3 regions of the Flexibacter flexilis DSM 6793 genome follow, and region 1 is predicted to be linked to each of the others. Evidence: riboswitches for the same ligand, from Rfam matches in the RefSeq annotation. Region 1 holds a riboswitch; each other region holds the start of a gene.

Region 1 (3,174 bases):
AAGCATCGAAAAGGCAATCGTTAAGGACAAAGTTTATACAAAGCCTAAAGGCTGGTACGAACGCGGCGCGATTTACATTGACATTGTAAACACACAATTGCCTGCATTTCAGGGGCTTGCTGGCGACTCTGGCGCATCTGTGGCTTATAAATCTTTCAAAAAAGCAATCGAACTTGACAAGCCTGATGGCAGCTATGCCAAAGATGCCAAAGCCAATATGGAGAATGTTTGGGTGGGTGTTTTGAATACGGCTATCAAATTTGATACAGAAAAGAAACACAAAGAAGCCATAGACAACTATCGTTTGGCGATGGAAATGAAGCCAGAAGATACGCTTGCTTATCGCAACGCGACTTACTCGGCAGTGGATCTGAACGACTATCCGCAAGCAAAAACATACTACGACAAGTTGGTAACACTCAAGTACAAAAACTTGGGAATGTACAAATACATGGCCGACTTTGCGCAACAAAACAAAAAGTTTGATGATGCGCTTGCTATCTTGGCACAAGGCCGCAAAGACTTCCCTGACAACAAAAATTTGTTGATTGACGAGTTGAATATTTATTTGACGCAAAATCGTTCGGCAGAAGCGAAAGCCAAACTTGACGAAGCTATCAAACTTGACCCAAGCAATACTTCATTGTATTTGGTGAAAGGTGATATGCTTTCTAAGGAAGCCAGCACGAAAAAAGCTCCAGCCGAAGCCAAAGCCCTCAACGATGAAGCTCTTTCTTTGTACAACAAAGCTCTTGCCGTAGATTCTATGTCATTTGAAGGCAACTTCAACGTAGGAACATTCTACTACAATCAAGGCTCTGACCTATTCAACAAAGCCAATAAAATGGATTTGGCCACATACCAACGCAACGGCAAAAAGCTAGAAACAGAAGCCAAAGGCAAAATGGCACAAGCTGTTCCTTACTTCGAGAAAGCGCACAAAACACAGCCTAAAGATGTAGAAACACTCAAAGTTTTATCTAAACTTTATGGCTATCTCAAACGCGCCGACAAAATCGCGGAAGTAGATGAAAAGCTAAAAGCATTAGGCAAATAAAAACTAAAAGAGGGATAGAATACTGTTTCTATCCCTCTTTTTTTGCGCCATAAATGCCAAGCTATTTATGTTTTTTTAAAATATTTTCAAAACACAAAACACTTATTATAAAGTGTTTAGCTTTTTGACGAGATAAGAATATCAAAAAAATGCGTTACAAAATTTGCTTTTCCAAAAAATAGCATTGTACCTTTGTATCGCAAAAGTCAATGATGCGCTTCCGTAGCAGGCCACTTGATTTTATACAGAAGAAGGGAGAGAACAGGCTCTACGAACTTCTAGCAACCGCCCCAAAGGGAAAGGTGCTAACTCCTGCCTAAAAACATTTTAGGAACTATAAATTCATAGAAGGAAAAAATGGAAAGTTCAAACAACATTATCACAGCCATCAAAGATTTTACGCAAACGTCCAAAACGAATTCGGTTCGCTTCGGTACAACCCAAGTTATTTATTCAATGTCATTTCGTGGAATGCAACACTGTTGTTGTTGCTGTTGTTAACTCCAGCTATTAGGCTCGCAATTTCGTGTTTCTGATGGTTTTGGGCTGTTAGGCTTGTAGTGTATTCTTACCAACTACTCGGCTTTCATCTCATTGCTTCAATTTAAAGCATAGAAATTCCCAAACAGCTAACGGGTTTGCCGTACCCATTCTTTCCCAAACGGCTCCAAATCTTGTACCTTTTTCATTTCCAATTATACTTAACTAACTAACTGGCCTCTTCACAGGCCAGTTACCTTCCAATCAATTTAAAATCTTTTCAAAACCCAAATATTATCGTTATGTCAGCAACATTCAGATTCGAAACGCTCCAATTGCACGCAGGCCAAGAAGCCGACCCAACTACAGGTTCTCGCGCTGTGCCTATTTATCAAACTACTTCGTATGTGTTCAAAAATGCGGAACACGGTGCTAATTTGTTCGCACTCAAAGAGTTTGGCAATATTTATACGCGTATCATGAACCCGACAACTGATGTGTTTGAAAAGCGCATCGCGGCGTTGGAAGGTGGCGTGGCGGCTGTGGCAACGTCTTCGGGACAAGCGGCGCAGTTTTTGGCTCTGAATAACATTTTGCAGGCTGGCGACAACTTCGTAAGTACATCGTTTTTGTATGGCGGCACTTACAACCAATTCAAAGTAGCCTTCAAGCGTTTGGGCATTGAGGCGCGTTTTGCCGAAGGCGACAAAGCAGCCTCTTTTGAAAAACTCATTGACCAAAATACAAAAGCCTTGTATTTGGAAACTATTGGTAATCCTGAATTTAATATTCCTGATTTTGAGGCAATTGCAGCCGTAGCCAACAAATATGATTTGCCGCTTATCGTGGACAATACGTTTGGCGCAGGCGGCTATTTGTTCCAACCGCTCAAACATGGTGCGCACGTGGTCGTGGCTTCGGCTACCAAATGGATTGGCGGGCATGGAACAAGCATCGGCGGCGTAATCGTGGACGGTGGCAATTTCAACTGGGGCAATGGCAAATATCCGCAATTCACGGAGCCAGCCGAAGGTTATCACGGCCTTAAATTCTGGGACGTGTTCGGCACAGAAGGTCCATTCGGTAACATCGCGTTTGCGATTCGTGCACGTGTAGAAGGTTTGCGCGATTTTGGCCCAGCCATTAGCCCATTCAACTCGTTTTTGCTTTTGCAAGGCCTTGAAACCCTCTCACTTAGAGTACAACGCCACGTGGACAATGCCTTAGCTTTGGCGCAATGGCTCGAAAAACACGAAGACGTAGAATCGGTGAATTACCCAGGTTTGGAAAGCAGCAAATACAATGCTTTAGCTAAAAAATATTTGACAAACGGATACGGCGGCGTACTTTCTTTTGTGATAAAAGGTGGCCGCGAACAAGCCGAAAATTTCGTGAACAATCTCAAATTGGTAAGCCACTTGGCCAATGTGGGCGATGCAAAATCACTCATCATTCACCCAGCTTCTACCACCCACCAACAACTTTCGGACGAAGAGCAAATCAACGCAGGTGTAAACCCTGGTTTGTTGCGCGTGTCGGCGGGAATTGAGCATATAGACGACATCAAAGCAGACTTTGCACAGGCTTTCGCAGCGATTGCCGTAACTGCTTAAAAATATCGCAAAACGCTGAAATTT
Region 2 (3,174 bases), on a different contig from region 1:
GGGCTAATTCTTACATCATGTTTTTGCGAAAAATATTCCGACAGTGTTTTATATTTTTCATCGGTAATGGTTTCTTTTGGGCTACACTGGCACAAAAAAACAAACGCCATAAGGCTATAAATACTTAAAAAGTGTGAAAGTGATTTGTTTTTCATTTGGTTTAGCTTTTTTGTCTATCAATAACCCATTTTTAATGGGGAAAATATATACACCGAAGTAATCTGTATTAGCAAAATTACGCTCAGCTATTTGTTTGAAAGTGCTATCTAAAGTAATAATAGAAAAGCCTCTGGCCTCAGTTCTATCGCGTGTTGTCATTTTATGATTAGTGCTATGCAATACGATTACATAGTATAGGTTTTGTTTTTCGTTAAAAAATACTCTGGTATTAGAACCAATAGTCTGAAATTTGTAATTTAACGTAGCCTCATTTCCTAAAATATCGAAGCTATCTATTGGAATTGGCTTGATACCAATATTGGTATGAGCAGAATGAATGGGGATTTTATTTTCTATTTTCAGTGTATTTTCATCGACCACAAATATATTTTTATCGTAAGGCGTAATTAAAAATAACTTGTCATTAGCATGTGTGAAAAATGGTAGTTCGGGATAAGTAAATTTGTCAGTATTATTTATTTTATAATAAAAAGAATCAGCCCCAAATTCTGCCGTAGGTTTATCTAAAATATTGGTTATCCTCAATAAATACGGTTTATACAATTGTTGTTGAGCACGATATTCATGGTATTTATCTGATTCTTGAGGTACTTTACCTGCTTTCTCATCATTTAGATTACTACTCCAATCAGCGGCAAAAAACAACGATTTTTGGATAGAAACAGGGTAATTCATATACGATGTACCGAACTCATATTGATTTATTTTGTCAGGTACAATGTCATTTAGAAATATTTTTTTTAGTATTGTTCCTTCGCTGTTGATGGCACATAACTGATTGGTGTATTCGGAATTAATTACGATAGTATCTTTGGAAACTATCTGTATTCCGCCAATATGTTGCAGAAAGCCAATGGCTTCTTTGAGCGGAATAGTATAAAGATATTGGCCTGTCGTGCTAAAAACTTTAATACATTTTCGAGAAACTGGCTCGGCAAAATAAACAAATTCTGTGCCTTTAGAATCCTGAAAAGTACCAGTAAACTTGGGTTGTGAATTAAACCCTACATCGAAGGTAATATCTTGATTTTGGGATTTATTGCAAGAAAATACAGCGAATAGTAGCAATAAGCTATAGAGGCTCATTCGGAAATAGCGCATATTTCGGGCGTTTTTTTTTAAAGAAGTAGAAAATAGGTATAAATGACTCCTGTAAATGTACAATAGCAAAAGTTAAAAACAAATATTTAGCTTTTTTTAATAGAAGGTACATTTAACAAATGCTGTCACCCCAAAAAACACCGCCCAAAGATTGAAGATTGTGTCTTGATGCCTTCCGCCTCAATTTTTTTAAGTTTTTTCGGAAAATTTTTACTGAGTCTAAATTTTATTTATAATCAACTGACTTACAGTAATTTATTTGATTAAAATTTGTATCATTTTTATGGCTTTAATGGCCGATTTCGGGGCGGTGATATACATGAAAAGCATATAGGTAATTTGTTTATCCCAAAAACGTCTTTTAGCTTTGCAGCATCAAACGTTCTTTCTAAGTAAGAAATCTTATCAAGAAAAGCAGAGGGATTTGGCCCGATGAAGCTTTAGCAACCCACTTAACAAAAAAGTGAAGGTGCTAACTCCAACCCAGAAGAAATTCTGGGATAGATAAGAGATGACTCTTTTTTATTCCAACGTAAAAAAGGCTCAACTTTTCTCCCAAAAAAGCATTCAGCTCCTCCTGAAGCTGCTCTTGATTAAGGTTTTATTGTTCAATCAATAAAATGTTAATCAATCATGAGTAGACAAACTGAAATTCTCCATTCCATTCCAGTAGATGAACTAACAGGTTCTATCTCCGTTCCTGTGTATCAGACTTCTACGTTCGTACAGTCCGAACCTGGTGTACACAAAGGCTACGATTATGCCCGTAGCAACAATCCCACGCGCAAAGTGTTGGAAGACGTAATCGCCAACCTCGAAAAAGGGCACAGCGGCTATGCGTTTGCCACAGGTTTGGCGGCCATTGATGCGGTGGTGAAACTGCTCAGCGCAGGCGACGAAATCATTGCCGTAGATGATATTTATGGCGGCGCGTACCGTTTGTTTACGCACGTTTACCAAAAATTTGGCATCAAAGTTCACTACGTGGACACGACCGACGCAGAAAATATTTTGCCGTATCTCAACGAAAATACCAAGTTTATTTGGCTCGAATCGCCAACTAATCCTACGCTGAAAGTCAGCGATATAGCCACTATTTGCAGCTACGCCAAACGTGTTGGTGCGTTGGTGGTGGTGGATAACACGTTTGCCAGCCCAGTGGCGCAATTGCCGTTTGAGTTGGGCGCGGACATCGTGATTCACAGTGCCACCAAATACATTGGCGGCCACTCGGATTTGGTGGCGGGTTTGGTGGTAGTAAAAGATGCTGCTTTGGGCGAACGCGTCAAATTTACCCAAAATTCTACGGGCGGTATTCTTGGCCCTTGGGACTCGTTTTTGGTGATTCGCGGCATCGAAACCATCGAGTTGCGTGTGCGCGAGCAGTCGGCCAACGCCCTGAAAGTGGCGCGATTTCTGGAAAGCTGTCCGCAAGTGGACAAACTCTATTACCCAGGCCTCGAACAGCACAAAAACCACGAGATTGCCAAAGCCCAACAAAATAATTTATTTGGTGGCGTGATTTCGTTCAGCCTCAAAAACGACACGATTGAAGCGGCCAAAAAAGTGGTTTCTTCGACGCAATATTTCAAATTAGCCGAAAGTTTGGGCGGCGTGAAAAGCCTTGTGTGCCAACCTGCCCTGATGACGCACGCATCTATTCCGCGCGAAAAACGCCTGCTTTCGGGCGTACAAGATTCGCTAATTCGTCTGTCGGTGGGCATCGAAAGCCCTGAGGATTTGATAGACGATTTGCGCCAAGCCCTTAGCCAAATTCCTGTGCTGGAGGCTGCCGAACTACAGAATATTTAATGATAGTTTATAGTAATCGGTTAATATTATTGTGCAATAGGCTTTAGGTAAACATTGTTTGCTTAAAGCCTTTTTTCTTTG
Region 3 (3,174 bases), on a different contig from region 1:
GGGGGTATCTTCTACATCATCATCCCAAAGACAATTGTCTTGCGCACCAGGTTCGTTGGTGTCGCCCCACGTATGAGCCAAGTTGAAATAATGGCCTATTTCGTGCGTCATCGTGCGAGCCGAAAAGTTATTCGGACTGCTCGCCCCCATACTTCCAAACTGAGAGGCCAAACACACAACCCCTTCATATTGAGGATCTACCGTACCAGGATAATAGGCATAAGCTCCCGCATTAAATGAAATGGTACGCACGACCCAAATATTAAAATATTGGCTAGTGTTCCAACTCACAATATCTTTTACGTTATCGTCTGCCGAAGCCGTAAGCGCAGAAACGTGGCGTGTAATCCCGCGCGTACAATTGCCGTCTGGGTCTATTTGAGCCAAACGAAATGCTACTTTTGTTTTGCCAACAATAGGCTGAAATACGGGATCAACTGCATTCGTATCACTATTGATTTTGGCAAAATCTTCGTTGATAATGCGCATCATATCAAAGATTTGCGCATCCGAAACATTTTCTGGCCCATAGTTATGAATCACGTGCACCACCACAGGAATGATGAGTACACTGTCATAAATACTGGCCGTATCATTGACCGCAAAAGGTGCGTTACGCTGTGCCAACCAAGCCGCTTTGCGTTCGGGATATTGCTCAAAAAGTTTGTTCATTACATGGCTTGTGCCGCAAGGTTTCGGCGCAGCCTCTTGCTGAGCAAAAGCCGTAACACTCAATAGTGTTAGGGTAATTGTTTTGATTAATAGTAAACTGAATCGCATATAAATTAGGGTTTGAATTAAGAAACTGATACAAAGTTCTATATAAAAATACGGAACAAAAAATATTTGCATAAACGAGTCTGGTATTACATAGCTTTGGGCTATCTCAAATTTTGTATGTGTAAATAATTCGATACGAATACTTTTTTGCGTAGATTTGCAACACTTATCCAGAAAGACGGAGGGAATAGGCCCTAAGATGTCTTAGCAACCGCCAATGCTTATAATGGCAGAAAGGTTGGTGCTAATTCCTACACTACATCGGCACTGAGCCAATGCAGCGAAAGATAAGCCAGACAAACTTTTACAATAAAGTTTGGTTAGCCCACACTTCCCTGCATCTTTTTGTACTGTAGCCTTTTGCCGAAGTTTTCGGATAAATCTGTTTAGGCTTTTTTTATAAAAAATACATGGGAACGATTACCGCAGATACCAGCAATCACACACAATTACCCCAATTGCTCACCCAAAAAATATTGGTGTTGGATGGCGCAATGGGCACAATGATTCAACGCTACAACCTCACCGAAGCCGACTACAAAGGCGAGCGTTTCAAAGATTTTCTGCGCGAACTGAAAGGCAACAACGATTTGCTTTCGCTCACGCAGCCACACATTATCAAGGAAATACATTTGCAATATTTGCAAGCAGGCGCGGACATCATCGAAACCAATACGTTTAGCGGAACGTCTATCGCGATGGCCGACTACGAAATGGAACATTGGGTGTACGAACTCAATTTTGAGTCGGCGCGTTTGGCCAAAGAAGCCGTAAACGAATACATGGCCGCGCATCCGCAGGCTTCGCCACGTTTTGTGGCTGGCGCAATAGGGCCAACCAACCGCACGGCTTCCATTTCCCCCGACGTGAACAACCCAAGTTATCGCGCCGTAACCTTCGACCAACTCGTAGAGGCTTACGCCGAACAGGTACGCGGTTTGGTGGACGGTGGCGCAGATATTTTGTTGGTCGAAACCATTTTCGACACGCTCAATGCCAAAGCGGCTCTTTTTGCCATTGAAGAATATTTTGATAAAAATCCACAACAACCACGCTTGCCTGTGATGGTTTCGGGTACGATTACCGACGCAAGCGGTCGCACGCTTTCTGGCCAAACGGTAGAGGCGTTTTTGTACTCGGTTTCGCACGTGCCTTTGTTGTCGGTGGGTTTCAACTGCGCGTTGGGTGCGGATTTGTTGCGCCCTTACGTGGAAGAACTTTCCGATAAAGCTCCGTTTTTTACGTCGGCTTACCCGAATGCTGGCTTGCCCAACGAGTTCGGGCAATACGACGAGCAACCCGACACGATGGCGGCCACGATAGAGGATTTTCTACAAAACAATTTTGTAAATATTATTGGTGGTTGTTGCGGCACTACGCCCGACCACATTCAGGCCATTGCACGCGTGGCGGCCAAATACAAACCGCGCCAAGTGCCTGCGCATGAGCATTTACCCAAATTCAGTGGTTTAGAACCGCTCAAAATTTTTGAAGGAAGTAATTTTGTAAACATCGGCGAACGCACCAACGTAACAGGCTCTAAAGCGTTTGCGCGTATGATTAAAGAAAACCGCTACGAAGATGCGCTGGCCGTAGCGCGTCAGCAAGTAGAAGGCGGGGCGCAACTCATAGACGTAAACATGGACGAAGGAATGTTGGATTCGGAAGCGGCCATGACTACGTTTTTGAATCTAATTGCCTCTGAGCCAGATATTGCCAAGCTCCCGATTATGATAGATTCGTCCAAATGGAGCGTAATTGAGGCGGGTTTGAAATGCGTACAAGGCAAAGCCGTTGTTAATTCTATTTCCCTGAAAGAAGGAGAAGAAAAATTCAAGGAACACGCCCGCAAAATTCAGAAATATGGCGCGGCTACGGTGGTGATGGCTTTCGATGAACAAGGCCAAGCCGATAGCTATGAACGCCGTATTGCCATTTGCCAAAGAGCCTATAATATTTTGGTGAATGAAGTTGGTTTTCCGCCCGAAGACATCATTTTTGACCCGAACATTTTGACTGTATCCACTGGTATTGAGGAACATAACAATTATGCGGTGGATTTCGTGAACGCGACGGAATGGATAAAGAAAAATTTGCCTTATGCCAAAGTGAGCGGTGGCGTAAGCAATATTTCGTTTAGTTTTAGGGGAAATGACGTAGTGCGCGAAGCTATGCACTCGGCGTTTTTGTATCGCGCCATCAAAGCGGGCATGGACATGGGCATCGTAAACGCGGGCATGATTGCCGTGTACGAAGACATTCCAGCGGATTTGCTCGCACTCGTAGAAGATGTGTTATGGAATCGCAGAGTCGATGCAACCGAACGACTGGTTAGTTTTGCTGAAAATATTAAAGCCAAAGGCAAAGAACAAGTAAAAGACGAAACTTGGAGAA

Evidence for each region. Region 1 has a riboswitch for S-adenosylmethionine ahead of BM090_RS07885 (O-acetylhomoserine aminocarboxypropyltransferase/cysteine synthase family protein). Riboswitches for the same ligand answer to the same signal wherever they lie in the genome.
Region 2: another riboswitch for S-adenosylmethionine. It lies ahead of BM090_RS06290 (trans-sulfuration enzyme family protein); the one in region 1 lies ahead of BM090_RS07885 (O-acetylhomoserine aminocarboxypropyltransferase/cysteine synthase family protein).
Region 3: another riboswitch for S-adenosylmethionine. It lies ahead of metH (methionine synthase); the one in region 1 lies ahead of BM090_RS07885 (O-acetylhomoserine aminocarboxypropyltransferase/cysteine synthase family protein).

What each region holds. Positions count from the first base shown of each region.
Region 1 is NZ_FOLE01000004.1:37,183-40,356, forward strand. Features, by position in the region: gene BM090_RS07880 (tetratricopeptide repeat protein) at 1-1,057, shown strand, start outside; SAM riboswitch class I at 1,295-1,400, shown strand; gene BM090_RS07885 (O-acetylhomoserine aminocarboxypropyltransferase/cysteine synthase family protein) at 1,840-3,150, shown strand.
Region 2 is NZ_FOLE01000002.1:583,413-586,586, forward strand. Features, by position in the region: gene BM090_RS06280 (hypothetical protein) at 1-155, opposite strand, end outside; gene BM090_RS06285 (DUF4221 family protein) at 115-1,266, opposite strand; SAM riboswitch class I at 1,681-1,792, shown strand; gene BM090_RS06290 (trans-sulfuration enzyme family protein) at 1,915-3,093, shown strand.
Region 3 is NZ_FOLE01000007.1:156,940-160,113, forward strand. Features, by position in the region: gene BM090_RS12255 (M43 family zinc metalloprotease) at 1-780, opposite strand, end outside; SAM riboswitch class I at 944-1,074, shown strand; gene metH (methionine synthase) at 1,191-3,174, shown strand, end outside.